DNA from 4 places in the Arthrobacter sp. NicSoilB4 genome. Region 2 is predicted to be linked to each of the others. Evidence: predicted binding sites of a transcription regulator. Region 2 holds the regulator's gene; each other region holds the start of a gene.
What was found. Region 2 encodes LexA, which represses DNA repair genes until DNA is damaged. Its sites were predicted from a motif close to TCGAACANNTGTTCGA; they were not measured.

Region 1 (3,188 bases), on a different replicon from region 2:
CGGACCTGAAGACCGTGGGTCTGGGCGGGGGCTTCGATGGTGGTGGTCATGGGGGTGCGTTCTTTCGTGGTGCTGTCGTGCGGGTGTATTAGGCGGCTTTTACGAGGGGGAGTTCGTCCCAGTGTGTGGTGTAGCGGGGGGAGAGCATGTCCCGTTTCATGGTCCAGTCCGGCCCGCCCCGGATGCCGCCGTGGCCCATGCCGATGGAGCCGCGCCCGTACCGGCGGGTGATGTCTTCCAGCAGTGTCCCGATGTGGCGTTCCTCGTGTGCGTTTTCGAACAGGGCCAGGGGTGCCTGGTTGCCGGAGGGTCTCAGGTCGGTGACCATGATCCCGGCCCTGGCGTAGCGGATGCCCTCGCAGATGCGGGGGAGGAGGGCGTGGGCGGCTTTGGTCAGGATCACGGGGTCCGCGGTGGGCATCGGCAGTGGCACGCAGACCGAGGGGTAGGAGGTGTCGTTGGGGTTGAAGTGTGAGGTGCCGGCGAACGCGGTGAGGACCTTGGCCTGGAGGCCGTGTTTGGCCAGCCGGGCCGAGGCCTGCTGGCCGTAGACGCTCATGACCTGCCGGATCCCGGCGGCGGTGGTGATGGGGGTGGCGAAGGAGCGGGAGAAGATGAGCTGGTCCCTCCCAATGCGTTCTTCTTCCATCGGGATGCAGGGGGTGCCCTGCAGTTCCAGGACGGTGCGCATCATGACCACGGAGAAGCGGTCCCGGATCATCACCGGATCCGCCCGGGACAGGTCAAGGATGGTGTGAATTCCCAGGGCGTTGAGGCGTTTGGTCAGCCGGGTGGCGACACCCCAGATCTCTATCACCGACAATCGGCGCATCAGCCCTTCCCTTTCCGGGACGGGAACGGAGTCCCAGTGGCAGACCCCGTCGAAGGCCGGGTTGTTCTTCGCCCATTTATTCGCCAGCTTCGCCAGGGTCTTCGTGGGCGCGATCCCGACACAGACCGGAACGCCGACGTTCCGCCGCACGGTCGCCTTCATGGTCCGGCCCAGGGCCCGGAGTTCCTCCGGGGTGCCTTTGACTCCGAGGAACGCCTCGTCGATGCTGTACACCTCCAGCCAGGCGCTGTACCTGCCGAGCAGCTCCATGACCCGGGCGCTGATGTCCCCGTAGAGCTCGTAGTTGCTCGAGAGGGCAACAAGTCCCCATTCCTTGGCCCGCGGGGCGAGTTTGAACCACGGCTCACCCATGGCGATACCGAGCGCTTTGGCCTCTGGGGACCGGGTGACGGCACAGCCATCATTGTTGGAGAGCACGATGACGGGCCGGCCCTCCAAGGACGGGTCGAACGCACGCTCGGCCGAGGCATAGAAAGAGTTCACATCCACGTGCGCGATCTGCGGCATCAGCCGCATGAGAGTCGGTTTAGACATTGCCGGCCTCGCGCCGGCAGATTTCCCGTTTAACGCAATAGCGCCACTTAAACATGGTGCAGGCACCGGGTAGCGACGCCCCAGATGACCAGGTCGGACAAGGACGGCACCCGGATGTCCGGGTAAGCCGGGTTCTCCGCCTGCAGCACCACCCGTGTACCCGCGATCCGCAGCCGTTTGATCGTCAGCTCCCCGTCCAGGACGGCGACGACCACGGACCCGTCCACCGGTTCCAGGGCCCGGTTGACGATCAGCTCGTCCCCGTCGCTGATCCCGGCGCCGGTCATCGAGTCCCCGGAGACCCGCACGACATAGGTGCTCGTGACGTCCTTGATCAGGTGCTCATTCAAATCGATCCGGCCATCAAAATAGTCCTGCGCGGGCGAGGGATACCCGGCCGCAACAGCGACCGGAGAGATCAGCACCGACAACAACGATGCGCCCGCATCTATCACGCGGGGACCAACAACAACGCCCACAACACACCTTTTATTCGAATATATCTTCGAATAATCATAACTCCCGGGACTGACAGGAACCACCAGTCGGGGGAATGGCCGCCGGCCGTCAGGGTTGAACGCCAGTGGGGACAGGGCGGGTTCTCACCAACGTCGCAACAGGCGTCTTTTGAAGTTAGCAGTCGGGTTCGCAGCTGCGGTTCTCTTCGAAAGTATTTTCGGCCTTTCATGACCGGCGCGTGACCTGAGCGTCGATGCCGGCCCACCGAATGAGCCTGACAGTTCGTGCGGCTGCCTGATTGCAATTCGCGTGAGCTACGCCTGCCTACGCAGTGGAAAGTGTTGAGTGGATTGCGGCTTGAAGATCTGCCTGCGGCGGCAAGCCTGCAAGTCCTCCGGGGGTTCGGTAAACCCGGCATGCCAGGGCCGGCGACGCTGGCGAGTGAAACAGATCGCGGCCTTCCGCGATGAAGGATGGGGAGCCGTGAAAGCCCAGGGCCTCGGCCTGCTCGTCGCTGGTCAATTCCACAACGAGCACGTCTCCGCTGACGCCTTCGGCTGCCAGGGCCCGGCGGAACAGTGCCAGGGCCGGAGTGCTGTTCGGGCATTCGGGAATGATCCGCAACTCGTAGTTCATCCCACCAGTATCTCCACGTGTCGGCTCAAAGTACAGAATTGCATGAATACAGTCATGGATGTACTTTGGCTGTATGGAAACCCTCACTCAGGCGCCCGTGCTGGCCCGCTTCGGCTACGCGGTCTCGGACCCGACCCGCGCCCGTGTCCTTTTGGCACTTTCGGAAGCCCCGTCGTATCCGTCGGACCTGGCTGATTCGCTGGGGGTGTCGAGGCAGAGCATGTCCAATCACCTGACATGCCTGCGCGGCTGCGGCCTGGTCGTTGCGGTTCCTGATGGGCGGCGGAGCCGCTATGAGCTGGCGGATCCCCGGCTTGGCCACGCCATCAAGGACCTGATCGGTGTTGTTCTTGCGGTGGACCCGGCGTGCTGCGCTCCGGACGGGGAGTGCTTCGCATGACGACTCTGATCCACGCACCAAGTCCGGATCGGCGCGCGGTGTTGAGCCGCAGGATCAGACTGTTCGCGGCCGCGACCATCACCTATAACGTCGTCGAGGCTGTCGTGGCGCTCTGGGCCGGCGGCGTCGCGGATTCGTCGGCGCTGATCGGCTTCGGGCTGGATTCGGTCATTGAAGTGACCTCGGCTCTGGCGTTGTCATGGCAGTTCTCTGCCAAGGACCCTGAGCGGCGTGAGCACGTGACGTTGCGGATCATCGCGATTTCCTTCTTTGCCCTGGCTGCGTTCGTGGCCGTGGATGCCGTCC
Region 2 (3,188 bases):
CGTCCAGGCCAAGCCCGGTCCCGGTGGGGTTGTTCGGGGAGCAGAGGAAAACGATGTTCGGCTGGAGTTCGCGGACCTGCCGGGCGGCCGATTCGGCACTCAGTCCGTAGTCATCCGCGCGAACCCCGGCGATGTACCCGGTGTCCGTGCCGGAAGCCAGCAGCGGGTACATGGAGTACGTGGGAGGGAAGCCAAGGGCGGTGCGGCCCGGGCCGCCGAAGGCCTGGAGGATCTGCTGGAGAACCTCGTTGGAACCGTTCGCGGCCCAGATGTTGTCCGCACCCAATCCGTGTCCGAGGTATTCGGCCAGGGCCTCGCGCAGCTCCGTGAATTCACGGTCCGGATAGCGGTTCAGCCCGGCGGCGGCAATCGTGACGGCCTCGGAGATGGCGGCGCGGACGTCGGCCGGGACGCCGTGGGTGTTCTCGTTGACGTTGAGCAGGATAGGGACGTCCAGCTGCGGTGCCCCGTAGGGGGTCAGGCCCCGCAGGTTCGTCCGGAGGGGAAGTCGGTTCAGGCGCTCTAGCTGGTCAGTCACCAGCCCAGTTTAAGTGAGATCGCCGCGTGCCCCGAAACTGTGACGCTTGCAGGGCGGCCCGGCGGCCTGCGGGGCGCCCGGCGACGGCCCGACGGGGCCCTGAGCTACTTGGACGGCAGGAACTAGTTGGACGGAATGAAGAGGGCCTGGCCCGGCACGACCCTGGCGGCCTCGAGGTTGTTCAGCTGGATGATGTCGGCGACGACATCGCGGGGGTCCCGCTCGGGCGCCACCGCTGCGGCGATGGCCCACAAGGACTCACCGGGCTGCACCGTCACCGTGACTGTGGGAGTCAGTGAGAGCTCGGCGGCAGAGTCCGCCGCCTTTGCCGGAGCATTGAGGAAGCCGCTGAGGGAAAGAACCAGGGCGGCCAGCAGGATCAGCGGCACTCCGATGAAGACGAAACGCCCCCGCCTGGTGAGCCTCAGCGGCGCCTGTTGTGCCTGCTTGGCACGCCCGCCGGAGCTGGGCTGGCCGGGCTGACCTGTGCCGGTGCCGGTGCCGGTGCCGGTGCCGGGCCGGCCGTAGTCGCCGAATGCGTCGCGGCCGAAAGTGTCGTGAAACGCGCTTGATGCTGACATGAACTGAGCCCTCCTGGACCATACTGTGCCGCCCGACGTACTCCACGTACCCGCCGCGAACCGGCCTGACCTTCGAACAAAGAACCGAACGATTCGTTCTACCCGAGCTTCGTAAAACTAGAACACATATTCGAACCCTGCTTGTTCTGTTTTAGCACCTATTGACGAACATTGTCGAGACTCGCTAGAACAAATGTTTGAAAAAGCTGTGTGGCTGGCCTACGTTTGAGTCAAAGAACAACCACTTCTGCAGTTGATCAGCAGGGTCTGACATTTCAGGCCGGAAGTTCCCGGCAGCTGCAGCCACAGCGGCCGGGCGGAACGGAAAGGCGTTGGCGAACATGGCAGCACAAGCCACTGGCGGCAGGGCCTCCGCGCGGAGCCCGCAGGCGGCCCGGCCTCCCAAAAGCCTCACCGTCCGGCAAAAGAAGATCCTGGAGACCATCCAGCGCTCCGTCACGGACAACGGCTACCCGCCGTCGATGCGCGAAATCGGCGATACCGTCGGCCTGGCGAGCCTCTCCAGCGTCACCCACCAGCTTTCGCAGCTTGAAAAGCTCGGCTACCTGAGGCGCGATCCCAAGCGCCCGCGCGCCATGGAAGTGCTGATGCCGTTGACCCTCGATGAGGGGACCACGAAGATTTCAGGGGTTGAGAAGCCAAGCGGCCTGCGCAGTGTGGGCGGCTTGTCTGTTTCTGAGCTGGCCAGTGCCACGGATACCGCCATGGTGCCGCTGGTCGGCCGGATCGCCGCCGGCGGACCGATCCTGGCCGACCAGGTCGTTGAAGACGTTATGCCCCTGCCCCGCCAGCTGGTGGGCCACGGCGAACTCTTTATGCTCAAGGTTGCCGGTGACTCGATGATTGACGCGGCCATCTGCGACGGTGACTGGGTGGTTGTGCGCCGCCAGGGCGATGCCGTCAACGGTGACATTGTGGCCGCCCTGCTGGACGACGAGGCAACCGTAAAGACCTTCCGCCAGCGTGACGGCCACACCTGGCTGCTGCCGCAGAACACCCAGTACGAGCCCATCCTCGGCGATCACGCCGTCATCATGGGGAAAGTCGTCTCGGTGCTGCGCTCCCTCTAGGACCAGGCCTCCCAGTCCGGGCCTCCCGTTGCCTGCGAACAGGGCCCCGCCGCCGATTCACGCCGGACGGGGCCTTTCGCGTTCCCTCCCGGACAACCGGGCAGGAACGCCACAGCCGCTGGGAGCTACGTCCCGGGCCGCCCTGATTCCTGCGCGAGCCTCTCCAGGGCCGCGAGGGCGATCGCGGGGTCCGTGGTGGGCCAGAACGGCGGCAGGGCGGCGCGGAGGAATCCCCCGTAACGTTCGGTGGACAGCCGCGAGTCCAGCACAGCCACCACGCCCTTGTCCGTCGTCGTGCGGATCAGCCGGCCGGCGCCCTGGGCAAGGCGGATGGCGGCGTGCGTCGCGGAAACACTCATAAAGCCGTTGCCACCGGCCTGGGCCACTGCCCGGGACCGCGCCGTCATCAGGGGATCATCGGGCCGCGGGAACGGAATCCTGTCGATCACCACGAGGCGGCAGGACGTCCCCGGCACGTCGACACCCTGCCACAGCGACATGGTGCCGAAGAGGCAGGTGTCCGGTTCGTCGGCGAACTGCTTCACCAGCGCCGTCATGGTCGAATCCCCCTGGCAGAGGATGCTCATGTCCAGCCGTGGCCGCAGGGCCTCGGCGGCGTCTTCGGCGGCGCGCCGTGAAGAGAACAGGCACAGTGCCCCGCCGCCGGAGGCCCTGATCAGCTTTTCGAGCTCGTCAAGCGCTTCCGGGGACGTGCCCCGGCCGGGCTTGGGCAGGTGCTTGGCAACGTACAGGATGCCCTGCTTGGGGTATTCGAACGGAGAGCCGACGTCAACGCCGGTCCAGCTGGGGGCGCCGGGCCCCACCAGGCCCAGGCCGCCGGCGGCCGGTTCGAAAGCGGACCCTATGGCCAGCGTGGCCGAGGTCAGGATGACGGTGTGGTCTGCGAACAGGCCCTCCCGGAGCCGTCCGGCGACGCTGAGCGGGGCGATATTGACCAGCGCCGGGGCCGACTCATCC
Region 3 (3,188 bases), 620 kb from region 2:
GCCGTCCGGGGCAGGGCCGGACGGCGCGGGCCGGGTTGCCTTTGAACATGTCACCTTCGGCTACAGCCCCGCCTCGCCCGTGGTCCAGGACCTGTCCTTCACCGTCGAACCCGGGCAGACCGTGGCGGTCGTCGGCCACACCGGCGCAGGCAAGACCACAGTGGTGAATCTCCTGATGCGCTTCTACGAACTGGATTCCGGCCGGATCACCGTCGACGGCACGGACATCGCGGCATTGCCGCGGGATGAACTGCGGGCCGGGTTCGGCACGGTCCTGCAGGACGCCTGGCTGTTCACCGGCAGCATCCGGGACAACATTGCGTATGGGCGGCCCGGCGCCGGCGAAGCGGAGATTCTGGCCGCGGCGCAGGCCAGCCACGTGGACCAGTTCGTCCGTGCTCTGCCCGGCGGCTACGCCACCATGCTCGGCAACGACGGCGACTCACTGAGCCGCGGCCAGCGCCAGCTCGTCTCCATCGCCAGGGCGCACCTGGCGGGCCGCAGCATCCTGATCCTCGACGAGGCCACCAGCTCCGTCGATAGCCGCACCGAAGTGCAGATCCGGCAGGCGATGCAGCGGCTCCGGCAGGGCCGCACGAGCTTCGTGATAGCCCACCGCTTGTCCACCGTGCGGGACGCTGATCTAATTCTGGTCATGGACCAAGGACGGATCGTTGAGCAAGGGACCCATCAGCAGCTGATGGCCAGGGGTGGACTCTACGTGGAGCTGTACGAGGCGCAGTTCGCCCGCCGCGAACAGCGCAGGAGCGCACTGGAGCCCGGACAGTGACGACCAGTGACACGTCAGCAACATCAGTCGCGCCGTTTCCCGGTGCCTGGCGGCCCAATCCGGCCAGTACCGTCCCCCTGTTTGAACAGCTCCGGCTCAACATCATTGAACGCGCCGACAACGGGACCCTCGCGCCGGGGACGAAGCTCCCCGCGGTCCGGAGCCTCGCCGGCGAGCTGGCCGTCGCTCCCCACACCGTGGCGCGCGCCTACAAGGAACTGGAGGCCGCCGGCGTCGTGGTGACGCGGGGCCGGAACGGGACGGTGGTGTGCGCCCGGGACGAGGCCTGGAGCTCGCTTTCCGCAGCCGCCGCCGAATTCGCCGCCTCGGCCAAGGCCCAGGGTGCCAGCTTCGCCGAGGCCGTCCAGCTGCTCGCCGCCGCCTACGACCGCGAGTAGGCCGCCACCAACACAACGGCCGGCGGCCCCCGGCGCGGGACACAGCCGGGAATGGATATTCGAAGAAGTTTTCGATTAGCATTGGTAGCGTGCCTAAAGCCGTAGCTGAAGATCCAGCCGTTGATACCCAGACCGCCGCAGTTCCGGAGCGTGCCGTTCCGGAGGGCTCCGCAAAGCCGGGCCGCGCCGTCGGAACCCGCCCCGCGGTGACACGTCCGGACATGTCCCGGCTCGTCGTCAAGGGCGCGCGGGAGCACAACCTGCGCAACGTGGACCTGGACCTGCCGCGCGATTCCATGATCGTGTTCACGGGGCTCTCGGGTTCGGGCAAATCCTCGCTCGCGTTCGACACGATCTTCGCCGAGGGCCAGCGGCGCTACGTTGAATCGCTCTCCGCCTACGCCCGGCAGTTCCTGGGCCAGGTGGACAAGCCCGACGTCGACTTCATCGAGGGACTCTCGCCCGCGGTGTCCATCGACCAGAAATCCACGAGCAAGAACCCCCGCTCGACCGTGGGCACAATCACCGAGATCTACGACTACATGCGCCTCCTGTGGGCCCGTGTCGGCCGCCCGCACTGCCCTGTGTGCGGCGAGCCCGTCACGAAGCAGACACCGCAGCAGATCGTCGACCAGCTGCTGGAACTGCCGGAGGGCACCCGTTTCCAGGTCCTCGCCCCGGTGGTCCGCGGCCGCAAGGGCGAATTCGTCGAGCTGTTCAAGGAGCTCACGGCCAAGGGCTACTCGCGGGCCCGGGTCGATGACAAGCTGATCCAGCTCAGTGATCCCCCCAAGCTCGGCAAGCAGTTCAAGCACACCATCGAAGTGGTGGTTGACCGGCTGGTGGTCAAGGAAGGCATCAGCCAGCGACTCACCGACTCGGTGGAAACCGCACTCGGCCTGGCCGAGGGGCGGATCCTTGCCGAGTTCGTCGACCTCGACGCGGACGATCCCGAACGGATCAGGGCTTTCTCCGAGCACCTCGCCTGCCCCAACGAGCACCCGCTCGCGATCGACGAGATCGAACCCCGCTCCTTCTCCTTCAACAACCCCTTCGGTGCCTGCTCGGCCTGCAGCGGCATCGGCACCAAGCTGGAAGTGGATGAGGAACTCATCATCCCGAACGGGGAACTGTCCCTCTCGGAGGGGGCCATCGCGCCGTGGTCCCTCGGCACCGCCACGACGGAGTACTGGAACCGCCTGCTCGACGGCCTGGCCAAGGAACTCGGCTTCTCGATGACCACCCCGTGGGACAAGCTCTCCGAGGACGCCCGCCAGACCGTGCTGCACGGCAAGGACCACAAAGTCGTGGTGCAGTACCGGAACCGCTTCGGCCGGGAACGCAAGTACAGCACCGGTTTCGAGGGCGTCATCCAGTACGTCCACCGCAAGCACCTCGAAACGGACTCGGACTCTGCCCGCGACCGGTACGAGGAATACATGCGGCAGATCCCGTGCCCCGCCTGCAACGGCGCGCGCCTGAACCCGGCGTCGCTCTCGGTGCTGATCAACGGCAAATCGATCGCCGAGGTCGCCGCCCTGCCGATGCGCGAATGCGCCCACTTCCTGGACCACCTGGTGCTCACCGGCCGTGAAGCCCAGATCGCGAACCAGGTCCTCAAGGAGATCCAGGCCCGCCTGACCTTCCTGCTCGACGTCGGCCTGGAGTATCTGAACCTGGAGCGCCCGTCGGGCACCCTGTCCGGCGGCGAGGCCCAGCGCATACGGCTGGCCACCCAGATCGGCTCCGGCCTCGTGGGTGTGCTCTACGTCCTGGACGAGCCCTCCATCGGCCTGCACCAGCGCGACAACCGGCGCCTGATCGAGACCCTCACGCGGCTGCGGGACCTCGGAAACACACTGATCGTGGTGGAGCACGACGAGGACACCATCCAGGAAGCCGACTGGGTGGTGGACATCGGACCGGGAGCCGGCGAACACGGCGGCATGGTGGTGCACTCCGGTTCCTACAAGGAACTGCTCGAGAACACCGAATCCCTC
Region 4 (3,188 bases), 890 kb from region 2:
ATCAGGTAGTTGACCAGGCTGGATGCCCCCGAACCTCGGGCTGCGGCCCGGACCCCCATGTCCAGGATCATCCGGGAAACTTCGGCGACGGTCAGGAAGTATGCGGCGAAGCCCAGGCTGTCGATGATCCGCAGCTCGTGTTCCAGCCGCGAGCGCAGCTCCCCGGCGGCTTTGCCCGTGATCCCGGGGAACCGCCGGCTGATGCCGGCTTCACACCGCAGGGTGAGCTCCACGAGGGCGTCCCCGGCGATCCCGATCACCGAGGCTTCCGGTACTACCGGCTGTTTCCACCCCATGTCCGTCACTGGGTCCATCCGGCAGCGGTCCGCGAGCGCCTCCGTCTGGGCCATAAGGCTCTTGAGGTCAGCGGCGCCGTATCCGGCGGCGTGCATGATCTCCTTGCCGAGCTGGAGCATTTGCGCCGCGGATTTGAGCCAGCCCTGCCCGTTGGGCTGCAGCAGCGGGGCGGCGGAAAGTTCGGGCAGCGATTTCAGGGTGCGGGCCGAATCCAGCACATCCGCGGTGGCCGCCCCGTCCTCGGCCACGTACCGCACGGCGTTGCTCAGCACGGCGGGGACCCCGTGTTCGGCGGCAAGCTTGAGCATCCGTACCGCGTGGGCGGTGCTCAGCGGTTCCCCGGGCGGGCTGAGCTGGCTGACCACCTCGGCGGCGATGGTTCCGGGCGGCATGGCGTCGAGCCAGCGCTTGAACAGGGTGCGGGGGCGCAGGTAGCGCCTCCCGCCCATGGCGCGTCCCACGTCGGAGTCGGGTCCAATCAGCACGGTCAGCACCGGCTTGAGCGTTTCAGGGTGCAGGGTGCGGGAGGCCAGCTCAGCCCGGGTAACGGCGACGGGCACCACTCCCCCGGCTTTGCCCGTGGTGCGGGCATGCGCATCGGAGATCAGCCGGCACAGTGCTCGGTAGCCGGCACCGTTGTTGTGCCCGTGGGCCAGCACGACGACGCGTCCCCCCACCTGGGTGCGGAGGTCGCCGTCGTCGTCAAAGACCGCAAGGTCCACCCCGACGACCGGGTCCAGCCCGGCCGCCATGCAGGCCCTCAGGTGCTTGACCGTCCCGTAGAGGCCGTCGCGGTCAGTGCAGGCGAGCGCCGTCGCCCCGTCTGCTGCGGCGGCGGCCGCCAGCTCATCCGGCCAGGAGACCCCATAGTGGGCACTGAAGGCGGTGGAGACATGGAGATGGGTGAAGCTCATGCTGATTCGGGCTTCCGGTGAAGCAGGGCGTCATGGATCCGCAGCAGGCGCCAGCGTCCGCTGCCGACATGCCGGGTGAGGTCAAGGGTGAGGGGTTCGGGGTCGGGGGAACCTGCCCGGCGCACCTGGACCCGCCAGATCTCATGGTCCACGAGTCCCGGGCCGCTGCCCAGCGGCGCCCGCTGCTCTTCCGCCCACCACTGGCGGCGCTCAAACCAGCGGACCGGTTCGGCGCAGACGGCGTAGTGCCGGCCCGCCCAGTCCAGCTCCAGGGGCTGGCCTGAGGGTGTGCAGACGACGTCTACCGACTCGCTGAACATGCCCATCGCGCCTCCCGGACCACCATCTGCAAGAACCATCTGGCCTAACAATCTGGCTATAGCAGCCAGCAACCGTTCGAACATATTTTCGAACAGTTCCAGTCTACGACGGTGCCGGGGCAAAACCTAGATCAGGGGTGGACGGACGCAGGCACAGGTAGCAGGATTGAGCCATGAGCTCCCATAACGCACTTCTGAAGCACGTCAGCATCGCCGCCGAGGACACGTCCTTGGTGGCGAAGTTCGATATAGACGGAAACATCCCCGGCCAGGGCGCCTACGTGGTGGGGCTGGTAGCCGCGACCCCGGATCATTCCCACCAGCGACGAATGGGGATCGAGTTCATGAACGGGGAAGCCGTGTCCTTCTACTGCTTCAGTCATGACGGCACAGAGGAGAACTTTGACCTCAAGGGAGTGGAGCACTCCGGCAACACCATTACCGGGCACTTTCCGCTCAGCACCATCATGGGCCTGGCCAAGGGGCACCTCATGACGGCCTTCAGCGACTGCGACGGCCGCGACTACCAGGCAAACGTCCCGGTGGCGGAGGCCCTCTAGGCCCCCACGCTCTAGGAGCTGGCTTTGTAGACTTCCAGCTCGAGCGTGATGAACGCGTCGATCATGGCACGGTAGGTCTTCTCTACAAGGTCGACGTCGATGTCCTTTTGTTCCGCCGTGGCGCGGACATGCTCGATAACCCGCTCCACCCGGCCCGGGGCACGCACTTCGGCGCTGTCGGCCTTGAGGGTTCCGGCGATCCGGATCAGGCGCTCGCGGCGGCCGATCAGCGACACGATCTGCTCGTCCACCTCGTCCACGGCCACCCGCACAGCAGCGAGCTGCTCCCGGTCGGCCTTGGCAGCTTTTTCGTCTTGGTGATTTGTGGACATGTGCATGACAGTATCGAATGATGCAGCCACGAGTCGATTTAATCTCACTGGGAGTCCGCAGTGTTGACGCCTCCCGTAGTTTCTATGTAGATGGCCTGGGCTGGCCCGTCCACCGGGAAGTCCGGGGCGAGGTCCTGTTCATCCAGGCCAACCACGGCCTCATCCTCTCGCTCTGGGATGCCGGGCAGATGCAGGCCGAAGCTGCCGTTGATCCCCCCGCCGGCGTTCCCTCCATCACCCTGAGCCACAACCTGGGCAGCGCTGCGGAAGTCGACTGGGTGATGGCGGAGGCCGAGGCCGCCGGAGCGGCGATCATCGCCGAGCCTAAGACCCAGTCCTGGGGCGGCTACACCGGCTACTTCGCCGATCCCGACGGCTACCGCTGGGAGGTCGCCTTCAATCCCAGCTGGGGGGTCGACGGCGGCGGAAAAGTCACACTCTGACCCGCGCCTCCCCCGGGCCTTCGGGGATGCTGGCTCCCCGACGGGCAGCGGCGGATCAAAGCGGGCATCCTGCTTGGTCCGGCCGTCCGGGCACCAGCCATGCTTTTTCCTAGAAGCGGATGGCGCGGCCGTTTCCGTCAGCGACCCAGAGTTACGCACGTTCATAGCCCATGGCGCGAAGCCCCTCCACCGAGGCCAGGAACAGTGCGGAGCCCAGTCCACGGGACCAATAGGCAGGCAGGAGATTCAACGCATGGAGTTCCCCGGTTCCCCCAGCCACGTCATCCCGCGACCTCCCGAATCCAGACCAGCCCACCGCAGT

Region 1: umuD (translesion error-prone DNA polymerase V autoproteolytic subunit) is a predicted target of LexA. The motif match lies at 1,881-1,896, and genes of this name have one in related genera.
Region 3: uvrA (excinuclease ABC subunit UvrA) is a predicted target of LexA. The motif match lies at 1,248-1,263, and genes of this name have one in related genera.
Region 4: LDO13_RS10240 (DUF6504 family protein) is a predicted target of LexA. The motif match lies at 1,608-1,623, and genes of this name have one in related genera.

What each region holds. Positions count from the first base shown of each region.
Region 1 is NZ_AP024654.1:42,537-45,724, reverse strand. Features, by position in the region: gene LDO13_RS18480 (hypothetical protein) at 1-50, opposite strand, end outside; gene LDO13_RS18475 (Y-family DNA polymerase) at 89-1,387, opposite strand; gene umuD (translesion error-prone DNA polymerase V autoproteolytic subunit) at 1,435-1,866, opposite strand; gene LDO13_RS18465 (hypothetical protein) at 2,171-2,482, opposite strand; gene LDO13_RS18460 (metalloregulator ArsR/SmtB family transcription factor) at 2,556-2,882, shown strand; gene LDO13_RS18455 (cation transporter) at 2,879-3,188, shown strand, end outside.
Region 2 is NZ_AP024653.1:1,390,773-1,393,960, reverse strand. Features, by position in the region: gene LDO13_RS06230 (histidinol-phosphate transaminase) at 1-538, opposite strand, end outside; gene LDO13_RS06225 (LysM peptidoglycan-binding domain-containing protein) at 661-1,119, opposite strand; gene lexA (transcriptional repressor LexA) at 1,461-2,210, shown strand; gene LDO13_RS06215 (ATP-dependent DNA helicase) at 2,336-3,188, opposite strand, start outside.
Region 3 is NZ_AP024653.1:2,007,463-2,010,650, forward strand. Features, by position in the region: gene LDO13_RS09025 (ABC transporter ATP-binding protein) at 1-790, shown strand, start outside; gene LDO13_RS09030 (GntR family transcriptional regulator) at 787-1,188, shown strand; gene uvrA (excinuclease ABC subunit UvrA) at 1,410-3,188, shown strand, end outside.
Region 4 is NZ_AP024653.1:2,276,914-2,280,101, forward strand. Features, by position in the region: gene dnaE (DNA polymerase III subunit alpha) at 1-1,211, opposite strand, end outside; gene LDO13_RS10240 (DUF6504 family protein) at 1,208-1,537, opposite strand; gene LDO13_RS10245 (hypothetical protein) at 1,705-2,091, shown strand; gene LDO13_RS10250 (chorismate mutase) at 2,103-2,429, opposite strand; gene LDO13_RS10255 (VOC family protein) at 2,444-2,866, shown strand.